Regions from separate parts of the Candidatus Symbiopectobacterium sp. NZEC135 genome, predicted to be linked through region 1. Evidence: predicted binding sites of a transcription regulator. Region 1 holds the regulator's gene; each other region holds the start of a gene.
The links. Region 1 encodes Fur, which represses iron uptake genes when iron is present. Its sites were predicted from a motif close to ATAATAATGAGAACNACTATCAA; they were not measured.

Region 1 (3,175 bases):
TCTGCGCCTTTTGAAACATCGGATCAACGCCCTGGGTAATCAGGTTACCCCAATCGCGCACCACTGCCTCAGCCAGCGCGGCATCCAGCCCCGCATGATCGATACTGCTAAAGGTAGCCAAGTCGGATTTCAGATTATTCAATGCCGTCAATGCTGACGCCTGTTCTTTATCCGCCAGCGTGTTTTCACCAGTGCGACGCCAATCCACCACACGTGCTAAACGGGTCACCATACGAAAGTATTGATCGTTGCCCTGATTGACTAAATTCATGTTATGAACCAGTAAGGTGCTAGTCTGTGAAGTTGTGGTCATCTCCTTGAAGGAGAAAATGGTGTAGACGGAAACACCGCCCCACAGCACACAGAAAACCCCTAAAACCCATAACATTGCCGTTCTGATGGCGATGTTTCTCAAGAATTGCATAAGCAAGCTCCAGATATAAAATAACGTGCGGTAGGGTTATTATTTTTAAAAAAATCATCAGGTTTGAAACAATCCCCAAAGGGGAAAACGCGCGATGCCTTACGCCTACAAGCACACGGCGAACCTTCTAGTTTCATCGTCAATATTAAAAGAATATTTAGTAGTTTCCCTCCGTGATCTACAGCACGCTGTCACTAAAAAATAGTGATTAGTGATATTTTTCACAAAGATAGGGCAATGGGTGCTAACTATGTCGCCGCTAAAGTAATTAAAGAAACTGGCGATATGGCAAAAAAGAACTATCCGATAAATACCCTTGTTTAATAGCGGTTATTTCCACTTTTGGCCAGGGGAAAGATACAAGTTTCTCCCACCCCCAGCGTCTGATACTATTACTTGATATGTAGGTGATAAACCGCACCATACCATTAAGAATAAAGAGGTTATTTTATCCATGGCACTCATAGGCATTTTCTTTGGCAGTGACACCGGCAATACCGAAAACATTGCCAAGACAATCCAACAGCAACTGGGCAGTGATGTTGCAGAGGTTCATGACATCGCCAAAAGCAGCAAAGAAGATATCGAAGCGTTTGATATCCTGCTGCTTGGCATTCCGACTTGGTACTATGGTGAGGCCCAGTGTGACTGGGACGATTTCTTTCCGACACTAGAAGAAATTGATTTCAATGGAAAAATTGTTGCCCTGTTTGGCTGTGGCGACCAGGAAGACTACGCAGAATACTTTTGTGACGCGATGGGAACGCTGCGCGATATCATTGAACCGCGCGGGGCAACGATTGTCGGCAACTGGTCAACCGAAGGTTACTATTTTGAAGCGTCTAAAGGGCTGGCAGACGATAACCACTTCATCGGTCTGGCTATTGATGAAGATCGTCAACCTGAACTGACCGGTGAACGCGTGAGTGCCTGGGTCAAACAAATCAGCGAAGAACTCAACCTGAAAGCGCTGGTGGGTTGATCGCCCCCTGTTTTACACAGAAGCCCTGACAGCAATGTCAGGGCTTTATTAATAGATAAAACCGATTAAATTAATAGAAACATTTTTTTAACTTCCCGGTCTAAGCCTGTACAATAGTACCCATCGGTTTTGTACGTTTATCAATTTTCTCCATTTTACAACAAGAGATTGCGCGCGAATGCACACTTTCTTTATGGAGACGGTATTGTTAACATCCCATGGTTTTCATTTTTAATGCGCGGTTCTATAATTGAGACGCCATTACAATTTTTGAGCCGACCGATGTCATAGGCTTAATTGCCCCCATCGACGAGAAAGCAACAGGACTAAACCCGCATGACTGACAATAACACCGCATTAAAGAAGGCCGGCTTGAAAGTCACTCTGCCAAGACTGAAGATTCTGGAAGTGTTGCAGGATCCGGAGTGTCATCACGTCAGCGCGGAAGATTTGTATAAAAAACTGATAGATATGGGCGAAGAAATCGGTCTGGCGACCGTTTATCGCGTGCTTAACCAGTTTGATGATGCCGGTATTGTCACCCGTCATAATTTTGAAGGTGGTAAGTCAGTGTTCGAGCTGACACAACAACACCATCATGACCATCTTATTTGCCTGGATTGCGGACGCGTTATTGAATTCCGTGATGAATCTATCGAAGTGCGTCAGCGCGAAATCGCAGACAGACACGGTATTAAACTGACTAACCACAGTTTGTACTTGTATGGCCATTGCAGTACGGGCGACTGCCGCGAAGAAGAAACGCTCCACGACCCGAAATAAGCCAGGCTTTGTTCTGATTGATGCCGTAAAAAAACCGCCCAAAAAACAGGCGGTTTTTTCATTTCAGTCAGCGTTGGCCTCAACCAACCCAAGTATCACGCAGACCTACCGTACGGTTAAACACCAGATGTGTTTCGCTTGAATAACGGCGATCGGCACAGAAATATCCTTCGCGTTCAAACTGATACGCTTTTTCCACTTCTGCTTTTACCAAACTCGGCTCAACAAAGCCCTGAGCCACTTTTAGCGAATCCGGGTTAATCGTTGCAAGGAAGTCATCCGCAGCGCCTGGATTTGGCACGCTGAATAGACGATCGTAAAGGCGGAATTCAGCTGGCAGCGCATGTGCGGCAGAAACCCAATGGATAACCCCCTTCACTTTACGCCCGTCAGCCGGGTCTTTACTCAAGGTTTCGGCATCATAGGTGCAATATAGCGCGGTGATAACACCCTGTTCATCTTTCTCAACGCGTTCCGCCTTGATGACATACGCATTGCGCAAGCGCACTTCTTTACCCAGCACCAGACGCTTGTACTGTTTGTTCGCTTCTTCACGGAAATCGGCACGATCGATATAAATCTCACGGCTGAACGGCACCTGACGCGTGCCCATTTCCGGCTGATTCGGGTGATTTGGCATGGAAACCCACTCTTCGTGGCCTTCTGGCAGGTTCTCGATAATCACTTTTACCGGATCCAACACCGCCATGGCGCGCGGTGCATGCTCATTCAGGTCATCACGAATACAGGATTCCAACGCCGCCATTTCGACATTATTGTCCTGTTTGGTCACGCCGATACGACGACAGAATTCGCGCACGGAAGCGGCAGTGTAACCACGGCGACGCAGGCCGGAGATAGTCGGCATGCGGGGATCGTCCCACCCTTCAACCACTTTTTCAGTCACCAACTGATTCAGTTTGCGTTTAGACATCACCGCATATTCCAGATTCAAGCGCGAGAATTCATACTGGCGCGGATGACAA
Region 2 (3,175 bases), on a different contig from region 1:
GGCGAAGCACTGGGCCATGGGCTTTCTCGCGTAGGGGATGCGGGGCAAAATGGGTTTGAGGAGATCATGCTTGATACGCACCTCTCAAGCGATGGCTTACAGAATGAGGTAGAAAATGCGTTAGTTAAATCAGGTATCCCTACATTACAACCCGATTATCTCAAACGACAATTACAAGGCGCTAAACAGGATATTATGTTGGCTGCACGCCGCATGGCGGTGGGTACAGAGCCGGGTGAACAGGTTGCCGCCCAATTAACCGAGAAACTTGCGCAACGGAGTAAAACCATTGCAGCCAGTATTAATCGCGATGATATCAAGCGCGCGTTAGCGCAAAATACCGATCTGACACCCGTTGAGGCAGATCGGGCGGTCGAAAACATTATCAGTGCACGCGATCGTATGGTAAAAGAAGTCAACGAGCGCCTTAGCGAAGCACAGCAAAATATACAACAGGCTCAGCAGCGCTATGAGGATTGGAAAAAGCAAGCCATTGAACAGGCGGACCAGATGTCAAAAGCGGCGGCAAAAGCGGCGCTGTGGTCCTTTATCGCACTGCTGATCGGTGCCGTCATCAGTACCCTTGCGGGGGCCTGGGGCGCGAAAAGCAAGCGTCATGTGTAGTATGAGGCAAAAGGTGGTTGCGATGTTTAAACCCGGAGATATCGTTCAAAGCAAAACTGGCGGACCAAGAATGCGGGTGCTTAGCGTAGAGAACGACAAGCTTTACTGTGCGAGAATTGACGATCCTATTGAGAAAGAGATAGAAATCAGCGTTGATAGCGTCTCGCTTTACCGCGAGGAAGGCAATTTCGGCGTGTGTTAATGCACATACCCTTCAGGCCAGGCCTGAAGGGTATGTAATAAAGCATTACTGCTGGGTCGGTGCACTCGTCATTTTCTTCAGGTCTTGATCGATAAAGAACAGACCCCCTTGCGCAGTACTTACCAATGCCAGTTTGTCGAGAATGGACTTGAACAATTTCTCTTCTTCATGCTGCTCAGCAACATACCATTGCAAGAAATTGAACGTTGAATAATCCTGCTGCGTCATTGCCGCATGAGCCAATTCATTGATTTTGCGCGTAATTAATTGCTCATGCTCATAGGTTTGCTCAAACACGTCAGCCAGTGACGCAAAATCAACCGGCGGCGCAGCGATGGCCCCCAGTATTGGCATACTGCCGGTATCATCCAGATAGTTGAAGAGGCGTTGCATATGCTCCATCTCTTCTTGGGAATGTGTTTTCAGGAATGCTGACGCACCTTCAAAACCTTTATCGCCACACCATGCGCTCATTTGCAGATATAAATTAGCAGAATAGAATTCCAGGTTTAGCTGATCGTTTAGTTGTTGAATCATCTCTTTTTTAAGCATCTTTCATTCCCTCTGATTGGCAGGTGAGTCAATTTTTTCCATTATGCCTTGCTGTTAAAAAATAAAAAACATTTTATTATCAATATAATTAACATTAAAAATAAATCATTATTAATCATCAACATAAAATAATTGATAACGATTTTCAATTTCATGAAATCGTTATTTTACGCATCTATTTGAGAATGGTTTTTATTTCATTTCAACGTACTTTCGGACATTTATAAAAACCGCCACTTAAATTTAATAATCTAAAAAATAATCATTCTTTTTTAGAAACGGGTCATGAAGCAATACCCGCGTATGCCCGCCAGGCAAAAAAATGCTATCATGCGCGCTCACTGACGGCCCTGAGGATAAGAACAATGACGTATAATCTGGCTAACCTTTCTGCGCAAGAGATGGATAAAGTGAATGTTGATCTCGCAGCCTCTGGCGTGGCGTTCAAGGAGCGGTACAACATGCCCGTCATTCCAGAAGTGGTTGAAAGAGAGCAACCGGAGCATCTGCGTGACTATTTTCGTGAACGCATCGCGTTCTACCGCCAACGTTCGTTGCAGTTCTCCCGCCTCCCCTACGAACCCAAGGCAAAATAGCCTGAAATTTGCTGTCCAAAGCACTTTTTCGCTTGCATGTTACGTCTAACAGGCGGTTAATGGTGAAGCAAACCACCTTTTACCGAGAGAGGCAAATCAAATGAGTAAAGGCATGGACAGCAAGAAGAACAGCAAGAAAAAACCGGCAAAGACCGCAGCAGAAAAACGGGCGGATAAACGGTCTAAACGCGCTCAGCAAACCGATACGGTGAGCTGATGCCTTAGCACGCTGAACGGGTAATCCCGCACTCAGCGGGATTACTCCAGTCACTAACCCTTTATTTTTACTTCTCTTCAACCATTAGCAAAAATGCGTATTCCAGCGCAATGTCTTCGTATTGTTTGAAGCGCCCCGATTTCCCCCCGTGCCCGGCGTCCATATCGGTTAACAACAGCAACAGGTTGTCGTCAGTTTTCAGCTCACGCAATTTGGCCACCCATTTGGCGGGCTCCCAATACTGAACTTGCGAGTCGTGCAGCCCGGTGGTAATCAACAGGTGCGGGTAGGCTTGAGCACTGACATTGTCGTAAGGGCTGTAACTTTTGATGTAGTCATAATAATGCGACTCACCGGGGTTCCCCCACTCGTCATATTCCCCGGTCGTCAAAGGAATTGACTCATCAAGCATGGTAGTCAGCACATCGACAAACGGCACCTGTGCCACCACACCTTTAAACAGCTCAGGGGCCAGATTAATCACCGTCCCCATCAACAAGCCCCCGGCACTGCCGCCCATGGCATAAAGCTGCTTTTCATTACCATATCCCTGTGCCACCAATGCACGGGAGATATCAATAAAATCAGTAAAGGAGTGCATTTTATTGAGCAGGCGGCCATCGTCGTACCATTGCTGCCCCAACTCCCCGCCACCGCGAATGTGGGTTAACGCAAACACAAACCCTCGGTCGAGCAGGCTAAGGCGACTCACGCTAAAATCCGGTTCCATGCTGCTACCGTAGGCACCGTAGCCGTACACCAGTAACGGATTATTGCCGGGTTGGTAACGGTCACGGCGATACACCAGCGACACCGGTACTTCAACGCCATCGCGCACAGTGATCCACAGACGTTCGCTGCAATAATCCGAAGCGGAGAAGTGTTTGACCTCAGCCTGTTTGAGCAGGCGCTGTTCACCGCTGTCCAGATTAATCTCGTACAGCGAGGTTGGCGTGGTCATGGATGAATAACCAAAACGCAGCA
Region 3 (3,175 bases), on a different contig from region 1:
CCATTTCTGACGTTAGAAAAAAGGAAACAGACATGAGTTTGATCAACGTCCCGGCGGGCAAATCACTGCCGGATGATATCTATGTAGTCATTGAGATCCCGGCCAACGCTGACCCCATCAAATACGAAGTCGATAAAGAAACCGGTGCCCTGTTTGTAGACCGTTTCATGGCAACTGCCATGTTCTATCCGTGCAACTACGGTTACATCAACAACACCCTGTCTCTGGACGGTGACCCGGTTGACGTGCTGGTGCCGACTCCGTATCCGCTGCAACCCGGCTCAGTGATCCGCTGCCGTCCGGTTGGCGTGCTGAAAATGACCGACGAATCCGGTGAAGATGCCAAAGTGGTTGCCGTGCCGCACACCAAACTGAGCAAAGAATACGATCACATCAACGATGTGAACGACCTGCCGGAACTGCTGCGCGGCCAAATCGCCCACTTCTTCGAGCAATACAAAGCGCTGGAAAAAGGCAAATGGGTGAAAGTAGAAGGTTGGGAAAACGTAGACGCGGCCAAAGCCGAGATCGTTGCCTCCTTCGAACGCGCGAAAAAATAAGCGTAGCGCACGGCGCAACGTATCTAACGGCGGGGATCTCCTCGCCGTTTTCTTTTCAGCAATCCTCATGCATCGCGCTGCCGTTCGCGGCTCCAGTAGGCCATAAACGTGATGATATCGCGTGGCACCTGACGTTCACCGGATAAGTAACGCCGCAGGTTTTTCACCACCGAAGACTCCGCCGCCACCCAGCCAAAGAACTGACCGTGCGTCTGACTGGCCGACTCCCACAGCAACTCACCTTCTGCCACTTCATGCAATTCGGTCGTCTCTGCTTCCGCGCGTATATCCGGCAAACGCACATGCGTTCGCACGCTGTGCAGCAGTCGTTCACCGTAAGAGGCACCCTGCGGCTTACGCGGCAGCCAGTGTACCTCGGCAAAGGTAAAGGCACTCATATCCACACAGTCGGCCTCCAGCGGCACTTCGATAAACGCCTGCACCTGCACGGGATGCGACTGCTGCGCCAACTGTTCCAGAATGCCCTTGATAGCAGGCAATGCCGTTTCATCGCCAATTAACAAGGCATGGGCCATTTCCGCGGGTGGCAACCACTCATAGCCGCCGCTATCGCCCTCATACTCCCCGACGCACGGTGCAACAATGCGCAATGCATCCCCCGGTTGCGCCTGTATTGCCCAGGCAGACGCTGGCCCTTCGGTGCCATGAACCACAAACTCTACCGCCATTTCACCGTTAGCCGCATCTACCTCGCGCAGAGTATAAGTGCGCATCACCGGCCGCTGCGCCTTGGGCAGCGCCAGCCACTGACGATACCACTCATCACTGTCCGGCAAATCGGGGTAAACGCCCTCGGCAGGTGGGAGCAACAGCTTGATGCGTTGATCCGGCGCATCCATTTTCATCTGACGTACCGATTCGCCGGAGAACACGCAGCGCATCAGGGAAGGGGTCAGGTAAGTCTTATACGCCAGAACAACGTTAAAAATGCGGTACTTCTGTTTATCTGCCATGACCTTTCTCATCGTATCCCGCAGGGGCAGCCAGAATGGCCCTTCGTCGTCCTCAGAGGACGGGTTACCTTAGCATTCGACATTGATAATGAGAAGCATTATTGCCTTAATGGATATTTATCGACGGTTCACCACGATAAAATCGTTTTATCAGGAACGAGTCGAAATGACAGACGTGAAATATCAATCTCATTCAATCGATTAATATCACTAGCATGTCAATGATATGCTGCATTTTAAATACATTAATTTAAGAACAACTATTTATTTACACATGATTATAAAAGAAACCATTAAAGCCAAAAACATTAGCCACATTGACAATTAGTGTGACTCAGATGCAAAAAATAACAAATACCCGACATTGATTTAAAAAAAACATCATTTATTAACTTCCAGCGCTACCCTTTTAAAATGGATGGCAAAAAATGGACTTAGTATCGAAAGCCTGATCATTATCATCGTATGAGTGCATTAAAAAACCTAGGCCCATCACTAAATTATTAGAGGAAATTATTTATGCATTACAACACCCCCCCCGTAAAAGGCACATTATACCTTGAGTTAAAAACTATCCCTAACAAAGGAAATATTGTTAGTATAAGCATAGCATTTTCGCCCAATATATTACCATTCACAGCAAAAACAGAGGGTAATTTTTCACATTTTAACCCAGAGTTTAATGTTGGTGATATTTATACTGGCGCTGTAAACGTGCTTGCTAATTTTGATTTTTCAGAACATTTACCTACAAGTTGCACAGCCACAATTATCGAAGGATCTTTACAAATTCGATATTACTCTTTCCCGGAATCAACAGAACTAATTGGTTATTTAAACTCAATATCCGATTTCATGAAAACGGCTCCCTCTAACGTTTGCTTGCCAAACGTTATCAGCAACCGCATGGATATTATATGGTTAGAAAATAATGTACTCCCTTAGAAAATAAGGGCATTAAATTATGCACAAACACCACTGAAACAGAGCATTCTTTAATAAACATATTTTTTCAAAACGAAATAATATCATAAAATAATGAGGAATCCAAAATGTCAATAATAAATTACATTTCAGGAAATGCATTACTAAAAGTAGACACTACTATTGAAAATCAACATACAGTTTTCCTGAGCATTGACTTTAGCAACCAACTGGGTGTTATATATCAATTAAATTCCACAAACGCACAAATAACACCGCCGCCAATATCGCCCTCCAACCACATATATACCAGTACAGAAGCAGTGCTATACCCTAATGACATTAATATAACACCAAGATTTGCAGAAGCTATCATTAGAAATGGCTCAATGCAAATGCAATTATTCGAAACAGCAACATCCACTGGAATAATCAGTGTAATTGCATCTACTGTTCCATTTTCCTGGGGGAGCATTCCAATGCCAGAGAGCATTGTTATTCCACGAACCAATCTTATTTAAAAAATAACAGATATGCCAAAAGGAATTTGATAAAAATATTAATCGTCAAATTCCTTTTTCATCCTATTAATTATAGATAATGATAGAACATTATGTCTCTCACATTATATTCTGTGTTTGTAAGCATAAATCAGCCGTATTTCTTTCTGATAACTCATTCTCGTCCAATGAATCCAACGTCATAGTTTTATCTATT
Region 4 (3,175 bases), on a different contig from region 1:
TCAGGGAATATTCGTGGTGACGCGTTTTGATCACCTCGGTGTGCGACTTCATGGCAGGTGGCTCCTTATCAAAAGTATTGAATCTCACTAGCAGTGCCGCACGCCTTATTGTTCTCTTCACTGGTGCCAGGTGGGTAGCGATGGCAATCCATGTGCAAGGGTGTGACGTTGCGGAAAAAGTGGCTTATAAATATTTATAGCCTAAAAAACAGAAGCAGATTAGCAGAATGCGCGCAGCAGACGGGAGATTTTAAGTAATTTTACATTCTTGGTGGAAAAAAGAGGGAAAGTGAAGAGAATTATGCAGTTTTCTCTCCACTGTATTGATGTGGCTAGTGAAATTTATCCCGATCAGTCATCCGGATTATCCATAACATCATGACGTTTCGGGTGATAATCCTCTTCGTTTAACCCTTCACGCCAATATGGCACAGCGTAAAGCTGATTTCTCTCAGCTTTGAGTTCTCTGCGCACGTAACGGCGCAGTTGCACCACGATACGGTCTTCACCCGCCAGCCAGAAAAATGCGCGGCTGGCATCAATATCGCGCGTCACAGCGTGGAACTGTTGCAACAACGTATCCGTGCTAGCGGTCGAGCCGACCACCCAATGCACGCTGAGGCCACTGGGGGCGGTCATTGGCAGACGATCGGCCTCGCTGTCGATGCGGATAACGGCATGGCCAGTGGCATCGGGGGGCAGCGCACCGAGCAACGCCGCAATAGCGGGCAGCGAAGAGGGGTCGCCTGCCAGATAATAGGCGCTGGACGCAGGCAGCATCGGGTGCGGACCACCCGGTTGAGTTATGCCTATGCTGTCTCCGGGCTGCGCGTTGCGGGCAAACGTGACGGCGGGTCCGCCGTGGTCGTGCAGGGCAAAGGCAACATCGACTTCGCCCAATTCGGGTCGGAAGGCATAAATAGTATACGTGCGCACGACAGGGCGCGCTTCGCCTTCAGGCCATTGCGGACCTCGCTCACCCACTGTGGGTAACGTAGGCGCTTTCTGGCCGGGACGCGCTAAAAACAGTTTGATATGCGCAGCATGTCGTCCGTCAGCCGGGTAGTCGTGCAGTGTGTCGCTGTGAAAGGTGATGCAGCGCAGGTGCGGTGAGAGATCGGTGATGCGTTTAACCTGGATTAATCGGGGTTGGGCTGGGCGAAAACCTGTCGGATGAGCCATTAAATTTCTCCATCATTCAGCCGATATCATTATTGATTTGATGGACAACATCATAGCATGTTGATGATAGTGATTATCATTTTAGTAACAGGTAAAAAGCACGCTTGGCTAAAAAAACGCGGTCCATCCTTTTTTGTTACGATTCCAGCGTTACATTAACCCTTTGTGATTAAGATCAAGCTTGATTGCCACACAAAAAATGGCATATTCTGGCACGAGTTGCAGAAAATTTAAGCAGTTACGCTGTTTTTGTTAGAAAGAACGCGGCGGTTATCGTTAGGTTATTGGCTGTTGGGGGTTTTAAGGTATTGTTAACACGCGATTTTTTACAAAAGGCTGATTGTGGTACGTCTTTTGGTTGTATCGAAGAAAACTTGTTGCTCACGCCTTCGCAGCGAGCGGACTCCCTGAACCAGACGCTATCGCGTCGCCCTGATAGCCCGGTGTGGGTTTTTGGTTATGGCTCGCTGATGTGGAATCCGGTATTTACCCCGGAGGAAGCCCGTTTGGCCACACTTTCAGGCTGGCAGCGTGCATTTTGCCTGCGCCTTACGGCAGGGCGCGGTACGGCAGCGCAACCGGGCCGCATGCTGGCATTAACGCCCGGTGGGAAAACGACGGGGATGGCATTTCGTTTGCCGGAGGCCTCACTGCGTGAAGATCTGGAACTGCTGTGGAAGCGCGAGATGATCACCGGTTGCTACCGCCCGGAATGGTGCGATCTGCACTGCCAAAACGGCGAGACACTCACGGCGCTGGTGTTTGTTTCGCAAGAGCAGCATCCGCTGATTGAAGCGGATACCTGCATACACCGTGTTGCTCCCTTGATTGCCAAAGCCAGCGGTCCGCTGGGAACCAACGCACAGTATCTGTTTGCACTGGAAGAGGCGCTCAATAAACACGGTATGACCGATGAATGCTTAACGGCGCTGGCACAGCGGGTGCGAGAGCTACAGGAGCAGGCGAAGCAGGCACATCCACAGCAGGGGGACTGGTGGGGCGTTTAGCTGCGTTAATCCGCTTAGCGTTAGTTAATACAGCATCGAACAACATCGTACCGCGTCGCCATTGACCGTAATACATCAGCCAATGGCGACGAATCGGATTACCAGCCTACGCCAAGGCCCAGCGTATACATGGTATCGTCCACATTCCCTTGATTACTTTCGATGCGGGTGCGCACCACGCGCATACTCAATGAAGACCAGTCGGTCAACTTGAAGCGCAAGCCGCCTTCCGCTTTCAAATAGATGGGTGCAGTACCATCGAATGAACGCCCAACTTCACCGTTGGTGAAGGCTTCAATAGTTTTACTGTACAGATAGCGGTTATAGGCCCATTTCAGACCGGCAGAGTAGAAGTTGTCTTCTTTGCCTTCCGCTTCATTCTGATAGGTAAAGGTTTGGCTGTTGACCAGAGACGTCAGAGAGAACGCGCCTAAATCATTGTCCCAGAACTGGTAACCGGGACCAAGACCGAACGAGCGGTTGACCTTGATGTTCTCGATCCAGTCGCGTTTGTAGTAGTAACGGGACTGGACGAACCATTGCTCATCAAGAAATTTATCCAGTGCGTATTCACCGGAGGCATTCTTGGTGCTGCGCACATCATTCTCGGTGGCTTCGTGGTAAGTCGCATCCACGTTGTGACGCCAGGTGCCGTGGCGCATCCGCGTATCGAGGTTTACGTCGTAGTTTTCTGTTTCGGTAGAGCTTTTCTTGTGTGACATCCCTGCGTCGATGTTACCTTTCCAAGAGAAGTCAGTGACCAACGGTTTCGCGGCAACGATGGATTTGATATTGGTCAGCGCCAGCGTTTGTTCACCTTGACCTGCACCGGCTGGCGCGCCGACGACGGAACGGGTTTCACCCGCTTTCAGGTTCGGATACAGCACGCCGTTTTCATAGCGTTCGCCCTGAATCACTAACCCGTGGTCGGATTCAAAGGTTTTGACCTGATCCCAGGCAACAGAAACGGAGCCTGCATAATCCGT

Region 2: the regulator Fur is predicted to act here: its motif matches at 1,505-1,527, upstream of ftnA (non-heme ferritin).
Region 3: the regulator Fur is predicted to act here: its motif matches at 1,617-1,639, upstream of J5224_RS16310 (siderophore-interacting protein).
Region 4: the regulator Fur is predicted to act here: its motif matches at 1,246-1,268, upstream of J5224_RS06455 (siderophore-interacting protein).

The regions. Positions count from the first base shown of each region.
Region 1 is NZ_JAGFPF010000004.1:86,165-89,339, forward strand. Features, by position in the region: gene J5224_RS04045 (methyl-accepting chemotaxis protein) at 1-424, opposite strand, end outside; gene fldA (flavodoxin FldA) at 879-1,406, shown strand; gene fur (ferric iron uptake transcriptional regulator) at 1,743-2,189, shown strand; gene glnS (glutamine--tRNA ligase) at 2,269-3,175, opposite strand, start outside.
Region 2 is NZ_JAGFPF010000011.1:37,359-40,533, reverse strand. Features, by position in the region: gene J5224_RS08545 (CAP-Gly protein) at 1-624, shown strand, start outside; gene J5224_RS08540 (DUF2158 domain-containing protein) at 647-826, shown strand; gene ftnA (non-heme ferritin) at 872-1,378, opposite strand; gene J5224_RS08530 (DNA polymerase III subunit theta) at 1,744-1,974, shown strand; gene J5224_RS08525 (S9 family peptidase) at 2,259-3,175, opposite strand, start outside.
Region 3 is NZ_JAGFPF010000035.1:28,725-31,899, forward strand. Features, by position in the region: gene ppa (inorganic diphosphatase) at 33-560, shown strand; gene J5224_RS16310 (siderophore-interacting protein) at 626-1,534, opposite strand; gene J5224_RS16315 (hypothetical protein) at 2,054-2,479, shown strand; gene J5224_RS16320 (hypothetical protein) at 2,587-2,979, shown strand.
Region 4 is NZ_JAGFPF010000007.1:91,227-94,401, forward strand. Features, by position in the region: gene chaA (sodium-potassium/proton antiporter ChaA) at 1-52, opposite strand, end outside; gene J5224_RS06455 (siderophore-interacting protein) at 352-1,182, opposite strand; gene J5224_RS06460 (gamma-glutamylcyclotransferase) at 1,491-2,189, shown strand; gene J5224_RS06465 (DUF481 domain-containing protein) at 2,288-3,175, opposite strand, start outside.